Regions from separate parts of the Arthrobacter sp. YC-RL1 genome, predicted to be linked through region 3. Evidence: predicted binding sites of a transcription regulator. Region 3 holds the regulator's gene; each other region holds the start of a gene.
The links. Region 3 encodes LexA, which represses DNA repair genes until DNA is damaged. Its sites were predicted from a motif close to TCGAACANNTGTTCGA; they were not measured.

Region 1 (3,271 bases), 580 kb from region 3:
ACTTCGACCCAGTTCGGCGATTCCTTGGCCTTGTTGCATAACGCGCAGCGTCCGTCGGCGTTCAGCACGTTGGTCGGGCCGCCGAGGTGGTGCTGGATGACGTGGTCGACTTCTTCGACCAGTCCGTCGCAGTAGGGGGTGCGGCAGTGCTTGTCGCGGATCTTGATGAATTCCTTGAGTCCGGGCGGGAAGGCGCGGGCGGTGGAGTCCATGGCGATCAGCTCGCTGTCGCCGGGGGCGGTGTAGAGCCGCTGGATGTCGGGGAAGGTTTCGATGCGCAGGGCCAGGTCGTCGTGCGCGTCGGGGTAGTGGTGGAAGTAGTCCTCGTTGCGGATTTCCGCGCCGGCGATGAGTTCTCGGGCGTGCTGGGCGGGGATGTAGCCGTAGCCTTCGAGGTAGGCGGGGGTGCGGTCGCCGAGGAACAGGGTCTTGTCGGTCATGACCAGTTTGATGTTGAGGGCCAGGGGGAGTTTGTCGGGGTGCCCGGCGAGGGGGTAGGCGGTGAACAGGTCCGCCTGCAGTTGGGTGCCGGTGCGCGGGTCGCCGTGCTGGCGCAGCCGGCGGGATTCTTGGCGCAGGTGCTGTTGCAGGGCGGTGCCGGCGGCGAGGGGGAGTTTGCCGTTGACGCGGATGCAGTCGCGGTCCTTGGTGAAGCGCAGGTAGCGGTCGGTGCCCGCTTCCTTGATGCGGTAGGACTTGGTGTGGCTTTCGAACTGCAGGGTGTATTGGGTGACGGTTTCGCTGATCTGCTTGGGTCCCATGCCGTCGAACAGGTCCGGGGTGGCGCGGAAGTGGGTGTCGAAGGCGGTGCGGCGGGCGGCGTTGACGTCCTGCAAGGGGGTGAGGATGGCCATGGCCTGGGGTTCGGTGAGTTCCCCGAGGGCGAAGCGTTGGGCGAGGAAGGGGGTGTCTTCGGCGAGGATGCGGGCGTTGGCCAGGTAGGAGCGGTGGCCGCGGGGGTCGCGTTTGCGGGCCAGGGCGACGGTGCTGGCTGCTCCGCGGGTGAGGTCGTTGGCGTGGGTGCCGTTGTTCTCGTTGGTGCGGAAGACTTCTTTTTCCAGCTGGTGGGCGAGCATCGCTTTGAGGTAGTCGTAGCCGGCGGTCAGGGCGGTGAGTTCTTCGATGGCGGCGGCGCAGTCGGCGGTGCTGCCGCATTCGAGGGTGCGGGCGAGCCCGGTGGCCAGGGCGGTGAGCACCGCGGTGCATTCGGTGTGGACCGGTGGTACGGGCGGGCGGTGGCGTTGCTGCATTGCTTCGTACATGTGTTAATTGTACGGCGTTTGATCGAATAAAGATTCGAATATTGCCTGTGAATCTCGAGTTCGGGTTGCGAGGCCCTGCGGCTGGAAGGTACTCGGGCCCGGCACCCTGAGGGTGCCGGGCCCGGGAATCTACCGCTGCAGGTAGGAGGAGCAGACCGGGTCGACCGGGATGTCTCGGTGGAGCACCAGGATGCCCTGCTCCTCCGGGGCCACCGGCTTGAATCCCAGGTCGGTGGCGCGTTCCAGCGCCTGGTCCGGGGTCAGCGGATCCCATCCGCCCAGCTCCTCGACGTTGAAGTCGATGATCATCCAGCTGGAGAGGTCGTCGCCGATATCCCCGTGCAGCCCGACATAGGTGCGGGTGGTGAGGTGGGGGACGACGCTGTCGGCGGCCTCGATGCACACGCCGTCCGGGATCATCGCGACGGCCTTTTCCTTGGCGGCGATCAGTTCGGCCGGCGGCCAGCCCTGGCCGGTGACGGTTTTGCCCAGCGGGAAGACCATCGGGAAGAACAGGGTGGCGATGACCGAGATCGACAGCAGCCAGGCCGGGCCGATGAGGCGTGCGCGGGACCAGTCGAAGCGGATGGCGAGCTTGCCCAGCACATGGACCGCGGACATGATCAGGATCGGGGCCATGATCGCGTCGTACTGGTAAACCGGGGCCCAGGTGTTCAGCCGGTCGTTGAACAGGCGAGAGAGGAACAGCGGGGCGCCGAGGATCACGTACGGCGAGGCGAAGGGCAGCAGCGCCAGCGGCACGAAGGTCAGCAGCCACAAAGCCCACTTGAGCTGGTGGTCGAACAGGATTGCGATCGACTGCAGCGGGTGGGTGACCAGGAAGAGCACTGCCGCGCCTGCGGTGGCGCCCAGGGCGGTGTACTGCCAGTAGGAGAATTCGCCCTCGGGGGAGAACAGCGGGATGAGGTAGCCGGTGACCGCCAGGTACCCGAGCAGGCCGAGCGCCGCGGTGAGCGCGGCCTTGAGCCACTGGCGGTGGAAGAGCAGCACGATTCCCACGGCCACCATGGTGATGCCCATGTCCTCGCGCACCAGCAGCAGGCTGGCGGAGAGCCCCGTAACCAGCCAGTAGCGGCCCTTGTCGAAGGCCCAGATGATCCACGCCATGATCGGCACGCCGAAGGCGATCTCGTGGAAGTCCCAGTTCACGATGGCCTGGAACGGCCACCACAGCAGCAGCGCGGCGCTGGTCAGCAGGGCGCCGAGGTGCCCGAAGCGCGGGCGGGTGAACAGGTACACCGGGATCGCGGTGGAAACCAGCAGCAGCGCCAGCACGATGCCCAGCATCCGCGGGTCGTTCCAGATCCAGTAGAAGGGCGCGAGCACCGCGAGGATGGGGTGGAAGTGGTCGCCCAGCAGGTTGAAGTCGACCCCCTTGACCGGCACGATCGGCGCCTTGAACATCGCGTACTGGCGCACCGCCTGGTCGAAGATGCCCAGGTCGTACCCGCGCGACTCGAAGCGCGCGAAACGCAGGAAGGAGTGGACGACGTACAGGATTCCTGCCGCGAGCATGACCAGGCCGAGCTGCAGCTTGTGGGCGCCGGTCATGGGCGCGGGGGACGGGGTAGACATGGACTAAAGCTTATCGACTCGTCGCGGCAATGGGCGCATCGCCGGCCCGCCGCAGCCGGTGGCGCGGGCGGAGATTGCTCACGTTGCACCTGCCGGGGCGGGCAGAGTCCCCAGTCAATCCGCCGTAGCCATGGCGGAAATTCCCAGCGACCTTCCAGTGCCGGGGCGGCGCCCGGGGTGCGGCAGGAGGCCCGGGGTGCGGTTAGATGGAGATATGAACAGCATGATCTGGCCTGGAGCGGTTGCCATCCTCGGCAGCGTCCTCTTCCTGGGCGTCGCCGGCATCTTCCTGCTCGCCCTGCAGTACCGCCGCCACGGGCGCCTGTCCTGGCGCCGCACCATCACCACGGCGGCGGCAGCGCTCTACGGATTCGGTCTGTTCAGCTACACCATGCTGCCGCTGCCGGCCACGC
Region 2 (3,271 bases), 810 kb from region 3:
GCCTACGCGGTCCCGGCGGAGCTGACGCTCACCGGAGCGTTCTGGGAGAAGTCCTTGGACCTGCTTCAGGTGTTCAACGTTGGGCTACGCTCCAGCTACGTCGCCAGCTACTACGCCGCGCCGCTGCTGATCGCCGGCGGCGGCCTGGTGGTGAACACCTCCTCTTTCGGCGGCACCTGCTACATGCACGGCCCGGCCTACGGAGCCGGCAAGGCCGCCGTGGACAAGATGGCCAGCGACATGGCCGTGGACTTCAAGCCGCACGGCGTCGCCGTTCTCTCCCTGTGGATGGGGATGCTGAAGACCGAGCGCACCCTGGCCGAGCTGGCGAAAAGCCCGGAGCAGTACGGGGACCTGGAAGCCACCGCCGAATCCCCGGAATTCCCCGGCCGGGTCATCGACGCGCTGCACCGCGACCCGCAGTTGATGCAGCGCAGCGGCCAGGTGCTGATCGCCGCGGAAGTGGCCGCGGAACTGGGGGTGCAGGACGTGAACGGTGCGCAGCCGGTCTCCCACCGCCCCATGCTTGGAAACCCGCCGGTGTTTTCCGACGCAGTCATCGGCTGAACCCCAACCGAACACCCGCCCGAAATAATTTTGAGGAGAACAATCCATGGATTTGGAACAACGCCTTGCCGCGCTGGAAGCGATCGAAGAGATCAAGGCGCTCAAGCACCGCTACTGGCGCGCCTGCGACGGCAAGGACCCGCAGGGATTCCGCGACTGCTTCATCGAACGCGGCGCGATCATCGACTACGGCCCCATGGGCGCCTTCGACGACGTGGAGCCGATGGCCGAGATCTTCACCCAGGTGGCGCTGGCGAAGGTCGACGGGAAGCACGTGATCTTCGACATGCACCACGGCATGCACCCGGACATCACGCTGATTAGCCCCACCACCGCCCGGGGACGCTGGACGCTGCGCTTCCGCCAGGTCAACCTGGCCGAACGCACCGAGTACCTGAAGACCGGCGAATACGACGACGAATACGTGCTGGTGGACGGCCAGTGGAAGATGTCCGCCTGCCGCTTCACCGACACCTGGTCGATGACCCGCGCGCTTGATGAGAGCGTGCAGATCGTAGAGGGCGAGTTCCTGGCGGTTCCGGCACCCTAGCGGCGCCCGTCGAAGGCCCGGAGCCCGAGCGGATCATCCGCTCGGGCTCCGGGCCTTTGCCGTACCTTCCGCAGCAGCGCCGCGAGCGGTGAACTGATCAAAAAAATTGTTCACGAAACCGGGCCCGCGCCAAACTGTCGGCCGGGCTGACTAGTGTAGCTACCGATCGAACACATGTTCGAATAGAATGAATTTGTTGAGTAAGGAGCGCACACGTGGGCATGTTCACCGAGCCGATTGAGGTCACCCGCGCAGCGAACGGAATACCGCTGCGCGTCACCTGGCGAGGGAAAGACTACCGCCTGGTGGCTGAACCCGAACGTTGGTTCGAACGCCGCAAATGGTGGGAGGAGAACATGAGAATCCCGCGTGGACTAGGGGCAGGGGTGGCCGATTATGAGATGTGGCGACTGCAGCTGGCCGATGCCTCGGGCCGTTCGGAGCCGTTCAGCATCGATGTCAGCTTCGATGCGCAAAGCACCCGCTGGCGCCTGGTCCGCCTGCACGAGCAGCATGCCCGCAGCGCCTGAGGCGCTACTCGAATACATGTTCGAGGCGATGGCATGAGCTTCACGCACCTGAATGTCGCCTCCTCCTACAGCGCCCACTACGGGGTCTCCACCCCGCCCCAGCTGGCCGCCGCCGCGCACGCCATGGGCGCCGAAGCGCTGGCCCTCACCGACCGCGACGGGCTCTACGGGGCGGTCAAGCACGTAGCCGCCTGCATGGAACACGGGCTGCATCCACTGCTGGGCGTGAACCTGGCACTGCTCGACACCCCGGGCCATGCAGTTGGCCGGATCATCCTGCTGGCCCGCGGGCGCAGCAACGGAGCTGGCTACGCGGCCCTGTGCCGCAGCATCAGCCAAGCCCACCAGGCGCCCCGCGGCATCCCCGGGTTGACCCGGCGCCAGCTCGCCCACCGGGTGGCCTCCGGAAACCTCATGCTGCTGGTCGGCGGGGAATCCGACGTGGCCCGGGCGCTGGCCCGCGGGCAGTATGCCAAGGCCCGCGCACTGCTGGCCGACTGGAAAAAACTGGCAGGCCCCATGCTGCGCGTGGAAATCACCACCCATCTGTCCACCCCCGGATCCCGCTACAACCTCGGGGAAGCCGGCAGGATGCTGCGCTACGCCGAGGAACTGGGCCTAAAGGCGGTGCTGAGCAACGCCGTGCGCTACGCCGACCCCGACGGCGCGGTCACCGCCGACCTGCTGGACTCCGCCCGCACCCTGAACAGCCTGAGTGAAATGGACTCCTGCCAGCCCAACGGGCAGGGCTGGCTCAAGTCCCCGCAGGAGATGCGCCAGCTGGCCTCCGAAATCGCCCGCGCCACCGAACGCGGCTGGATGCGCAAGCTGCTGCGGGAAACCGAGACAGTCGCCAGCTTCGCCGCCCTGGACCCCGCCGGCGACCTGGGCTGGAAAAAACCTGTCATCCCCGAAGCCTCGGTGCTGGGCCTGCACCGCCCGGCCATGCAGGAGCTGACCGAACGCGTCTACGCCGCCGTGCCCCGGCTGCTGCCCAACGAGACGAAGCACACCGTCGAGCAGCGGCTGTCCCTGGAACTCGGGGTCATCAACCGGCTGGATTTCGCCGGCTACTTCCTCACCGTCGCCGAAACCGTCAAGCTCATCACCGGCATGGGGGTGCGCGTGGCGGCCCGCGGCTCCGGCGCCTCCTCGCTGGTCAACTACCTGCTGGGCATCAGCCAGGTCAACCCGCTGGCCCACGACCTGGTCTTCGAACGCTTCCTCTCCGACACCCGCACCACCCTGCCGGACATCGACATCGACGTGGAATCAGCCCGCCGCCACGAGATCTACCGCAAGATCTTCGCCAGCTTCGGCGAAGAACGCGTGAGCCTGATGAGCATGCAGAACGCCTACCGGGCCCGCGGAGCGGTCCGCGACGCCGGAGCCGCCCTGGGCCTGGAGGACGGACAGGTGGACGGCATCGCCAAGCAGCTGTGGCGCTTTTCCGCCTCCTCCTTCCGCGAAGCGCTCGCCGAGAAGCCGGAGCTGGGCGAACTGGCCGAACGCCTCACCGAGGACTCCCAGCTGGACATCCTGATCGACGCCACCGAACGCCTGGACCGGCTGCCGCGGCACATCTCCATGCACCCGTGCGGCGTCATCCTCTCCGACGCCTCGC
Region 3 (3,271 bases):
TTCGAAGGGCTGTCGGTGCTCCCGGACTTCGACGTCGCCATCATCGATGAGGCCCACGAGCTCCAGGACCGCGTCACCAGCTCGGTCTCAGGGGCGCTGTCGGCTCGTATGGTGCTCACCGCAGCGGGCGGGGCCAAGCGCCATTGCGCCGTCAACGTTGACGAATTGGTCAAAGCCACCAACAGACTTGAAAAGGCCTTGACCGGCGTACCGACCGGGTTGTTGCAGACCGGCCTGCGCGAGGACATGGGAATCGCCCTGAACGACATCGTGGAACAGGCCCGGCTCATTCTCGCATTGACGAAGCCTGAAGCCAACGCGCCGGCCGATGGTGGTCGCCAGACCGCCAGGTCGCAAATGCAGGCCGTCATGGATGACGCCATCCGCATGCTCGAAGCCGAAGACCGCCGGGAGGTGCTCTACACGACCCGTCCGCGAGAATTTGTCGAAGGCCGCGGCTATGTCGAGGCGGATGACAACCAGCCGGCGACACTTAACGTGGCACCGCTGTCCGTGGCCGGAAAACTGCGCGAAGGACTCTTTGACGGTCGTACCGTCATCTTGACCAGCGCCACCTTGGCCATCGGCGCGCAATTCGACTCGGTGGCCGGTTCACTGGGGCTCATGGGTGCCGGTGCACCGTCATGGACAGGCATCGACGTCGGCAGCCCATTCGATTATCCGAAGCAGGGCATCTTGTATGTCGCCAAGCACCTGCCCAAACCCGGCAGGCAGCTTGCCGCCGAGACCCTGGACGAAATCGAGGATCTGATCAAGGCTTCGGGCGGCGGCGCGTTGGCGCTGTTCACCTCGAAGCGTTCTGCCGAAGAAGCGGCGGCGATCTTGCGCGAGCGCCTCGACGTCGAGATCCTCTGCCAGGGTGATGCGAGCATGAAGTCTCTGGTAGCGCAGTTTGCCGAGGAACGGGACACTTGTCTCTTCGGCACCATGACTCTCTGGCAGGGCGTAGACGTGCCTGGCGACTCCTGCCGTTTGGTTATTATCGACAAGATCCCGTTCCCGCGTCCGGACGATCCGATCTCCAAGGCCCGCACCGAAGACGTGCAGAAGCACGGCGGTAACGGTTTCATGCAGGTTTCGGCCACACACGCCGCGATCCGTCTGGCCCAGGGCGCTGGCCGGTTGATTCGTTCCGTGTCGGACAAGGGCGTCGTGGCAATCCTCGACTCACGCATGGCTACCGCACGCTACGGCAGTTTCCTCAAGGCCTCGTTGCCGCCGATGTGGCCCACCGTGGACAAGAAGACCATCACCGGTGTCCTCAAGCGGATGGACCCGAACCGCTAGATCGGTATTGGTTCATTCCGCGGAAGCCGGCACGGCTGAGCCCGTGTCGAAGCAAAGAGCGCTGGGACGCAGTCATATTGAACTGCACCCCAGCGCTCTTCGATTTGTCGGATTAGAGCGAACGCATGACCGATACAACGCGTCCCATGACGGTCGCTGCATCACCGAGGATCGGCTCGTACCGAGAATTCTGCGGCAACAACCAGGTATGACCGTCGCGCTGCCGGAACGTCTTCACGGTAGCTTCTTCATCGAGCAATGCAGCCACGATGTCGCCGTTGTTCGCAGTTTGCTGGCGACGCACAACAACCCAGTCGCCGTCGCAGATCGCAGCATCAACCATCGAGTCTCCTGAGACTCGAAGCATGAACAGCTCTCCGTGGCCCACCAGCTGGCGCGGAAGCGCGAACACGTCCTCTACCGTCTGATCTGCAAGGATCGGTCCACCAGCGGCGATACGGCCAACCAGCGGCACCATAGTGGTGTCCGCGGAGGTGCTCAGCTCAATGATCTTCGCATCTTCCTTGCCGGCCTCTTCCGCTGGCTTGGGCGCCTCGGCCGCTGCGGCATCCTCGCTGAGCTGCAGCGGCAGCAGGATCTCCATGGCACGAGGTCGGCGTGGATCACGACGAAGGTAGCCGAGCTTTTCAAGCTGGCTCAACTGGTGCGTGACACTCGACAGGCTCTTGAGGCCCACGGTGTCGCCGATCTCGCGCATCGACGGCGGATAGCCGTTCTTTCCGATCGAGCGCTGGATGGTCTCGAGAATTTTCTTCTGGCGGATCGTCAGCGAACGTGCATTCGATCGGGGAGTGCGCTCTGAAGCTGACATGACCTTTAGCCTTCCCTAATCACCGGTCGTGAGCTGGGCGGATGCCTAACTGTCGGAAGCCAGTGATGTTATGTATTCGTTCCTCTTCTACTTCGAAATCTTAGTCGATGTGAGGGAGTCTTTCAAAGATTTGTTCGAAAGTGTCTGGACAATTTCCGCGAAGTTCTGTTAGAAAAGATATACGAGAATCGAACACATCTTCGAAAACAGTATTCGAAGACAGGTTCGCATCATGCCACTGTTGAGGAGAATAGTCATGGCAACCGCCGCACTTGACTCGAAACGCACCAAAGAACACATGAAGATCCGCATCAATCGTCGCGGCTGGGCCGTGCTGGTTGGGGTCCCGGTGTTCATTCTGACCATCGCCGCCGCATTCCTGATCACCATGTTCACTTCAAGTGCCCAGGCGGCGTCCAACTCGCCGCAAGGTGTTGAAACCGTGGCCGTGACCGTCATCCCGGGCGACTCGTTGTGGGATCTCGCCCGTGAATACGCCGTAGGCTACGACGTGAATGCGGCCATGGAGCATATCACGGAGATCAACGCACTGGACTCCAGCGAGATCCGCGTTGGCGACACCTTGGAGATCCCGGTGTTGGCCAACTAGCCGGTCAAACCCTCAAAATGGCGACAGGTATTGTTACCAAGGTTTGTCGCCAATTCTTGAACCGACGACTGCGCCATTAGACTTAATGACGTGAATGTCCGCAGTGAACTATTGAGTCAGCTGCCCTTGCGTGAGAATCTCCGCGGGCTGTCCCCTTACGGTGCGCCACAAATTGACGTACCAATTCAGCTGAATGTCAATGAGAACACCCATCCGCTTCCGCAGACCGTGATTGATGCAATCGCTCAAGAAGTCTCCAAGGCAGCGGCCACGCTGAATCGCTACCCGGATCGTGAATTCGTGGAATTGCGTGAACTCCTAGCCAAGTACCTGGGCCACGATCTGGATCGCGAGAACATTTGGGCCGCGAACGGTTCCAATGAGATCCTGCAGCAGATCCTGCAAGCCTTCGGTGGCCCCGGTCGAAGCGTCATGAGTTTCGGCCCCACTTATTCCATGTACCCGCTGCTGGCCAGCGGAACCGATACCGAATACATCGCCGGCCAACGCGCCGATGATTT

Region 1: a site for LexA is predicted at 1,285-1,300, ahead of ATC04_RS10025 (HNH endonuclease signature motif containing protein). Genes of this name have one in related genera too.
Region 2: a site for LexA is predicted at 1,284-1,299, ahead of ATC04_RS08960 (DUF6504 family protein). Genes of this name have one in related genera too.

Annotation. Positions count from the first base shown of each region.
Region 1 covers NZ_CP013297.1:2,139,677-2,142,947, reverse strand. Annotated here, with positions in the region: gene ATC04_RS10025 (HNH endonuclease signature motif containing protein) at 1-1,262, opposite strand, end outside; gene ATC04_RS10020 (DUF2079 domain-containing protein) at 1,392-2,858, opposite strand; gene ATC04_RS10015 (VanZ family protein) at 3,073-3,271, shown strand, end outside.
Region 2 covers NZ_CP013297.1:1,910,601-1,913,871, forward strand. Annotated here, with positions in the region: gene ATC04_RS08950 (SDR family NAD(P)-dependent oxidoreductase) at 1-567, shown strand, start outside; gene ATC04_RS08955 (nuclear transport factor 2 family protein) at 614-1,117, shown strand; gene ATC04_RS08960 (DUF6504 family protein) at 1,339-1,647, shown strand; gene dnaE (DNA polymerase III subunit alpha) at 1,681-3,271, shown strand, end outside.
Region 3 covers NZ_CP013297.1:2,720,065-2,723,335, reverse strand. Annotated here, with positions in the region: gene ATC04_RS12640 (ATP-dependent DNA helicase) at 1-1,308, shown strand, start outside; gene lexA (transcriptional repressor LexA) at 1,421-2,140, opposite strand; gene ATC04_RS12630 (LysM peptidoglycan-binding domain-containing protein) at 2,397-2,750, shown strand; gene ATC04_RS12625 (histidinol-phosphate transaminase) at 2,841-3,271, shown strand, end outside.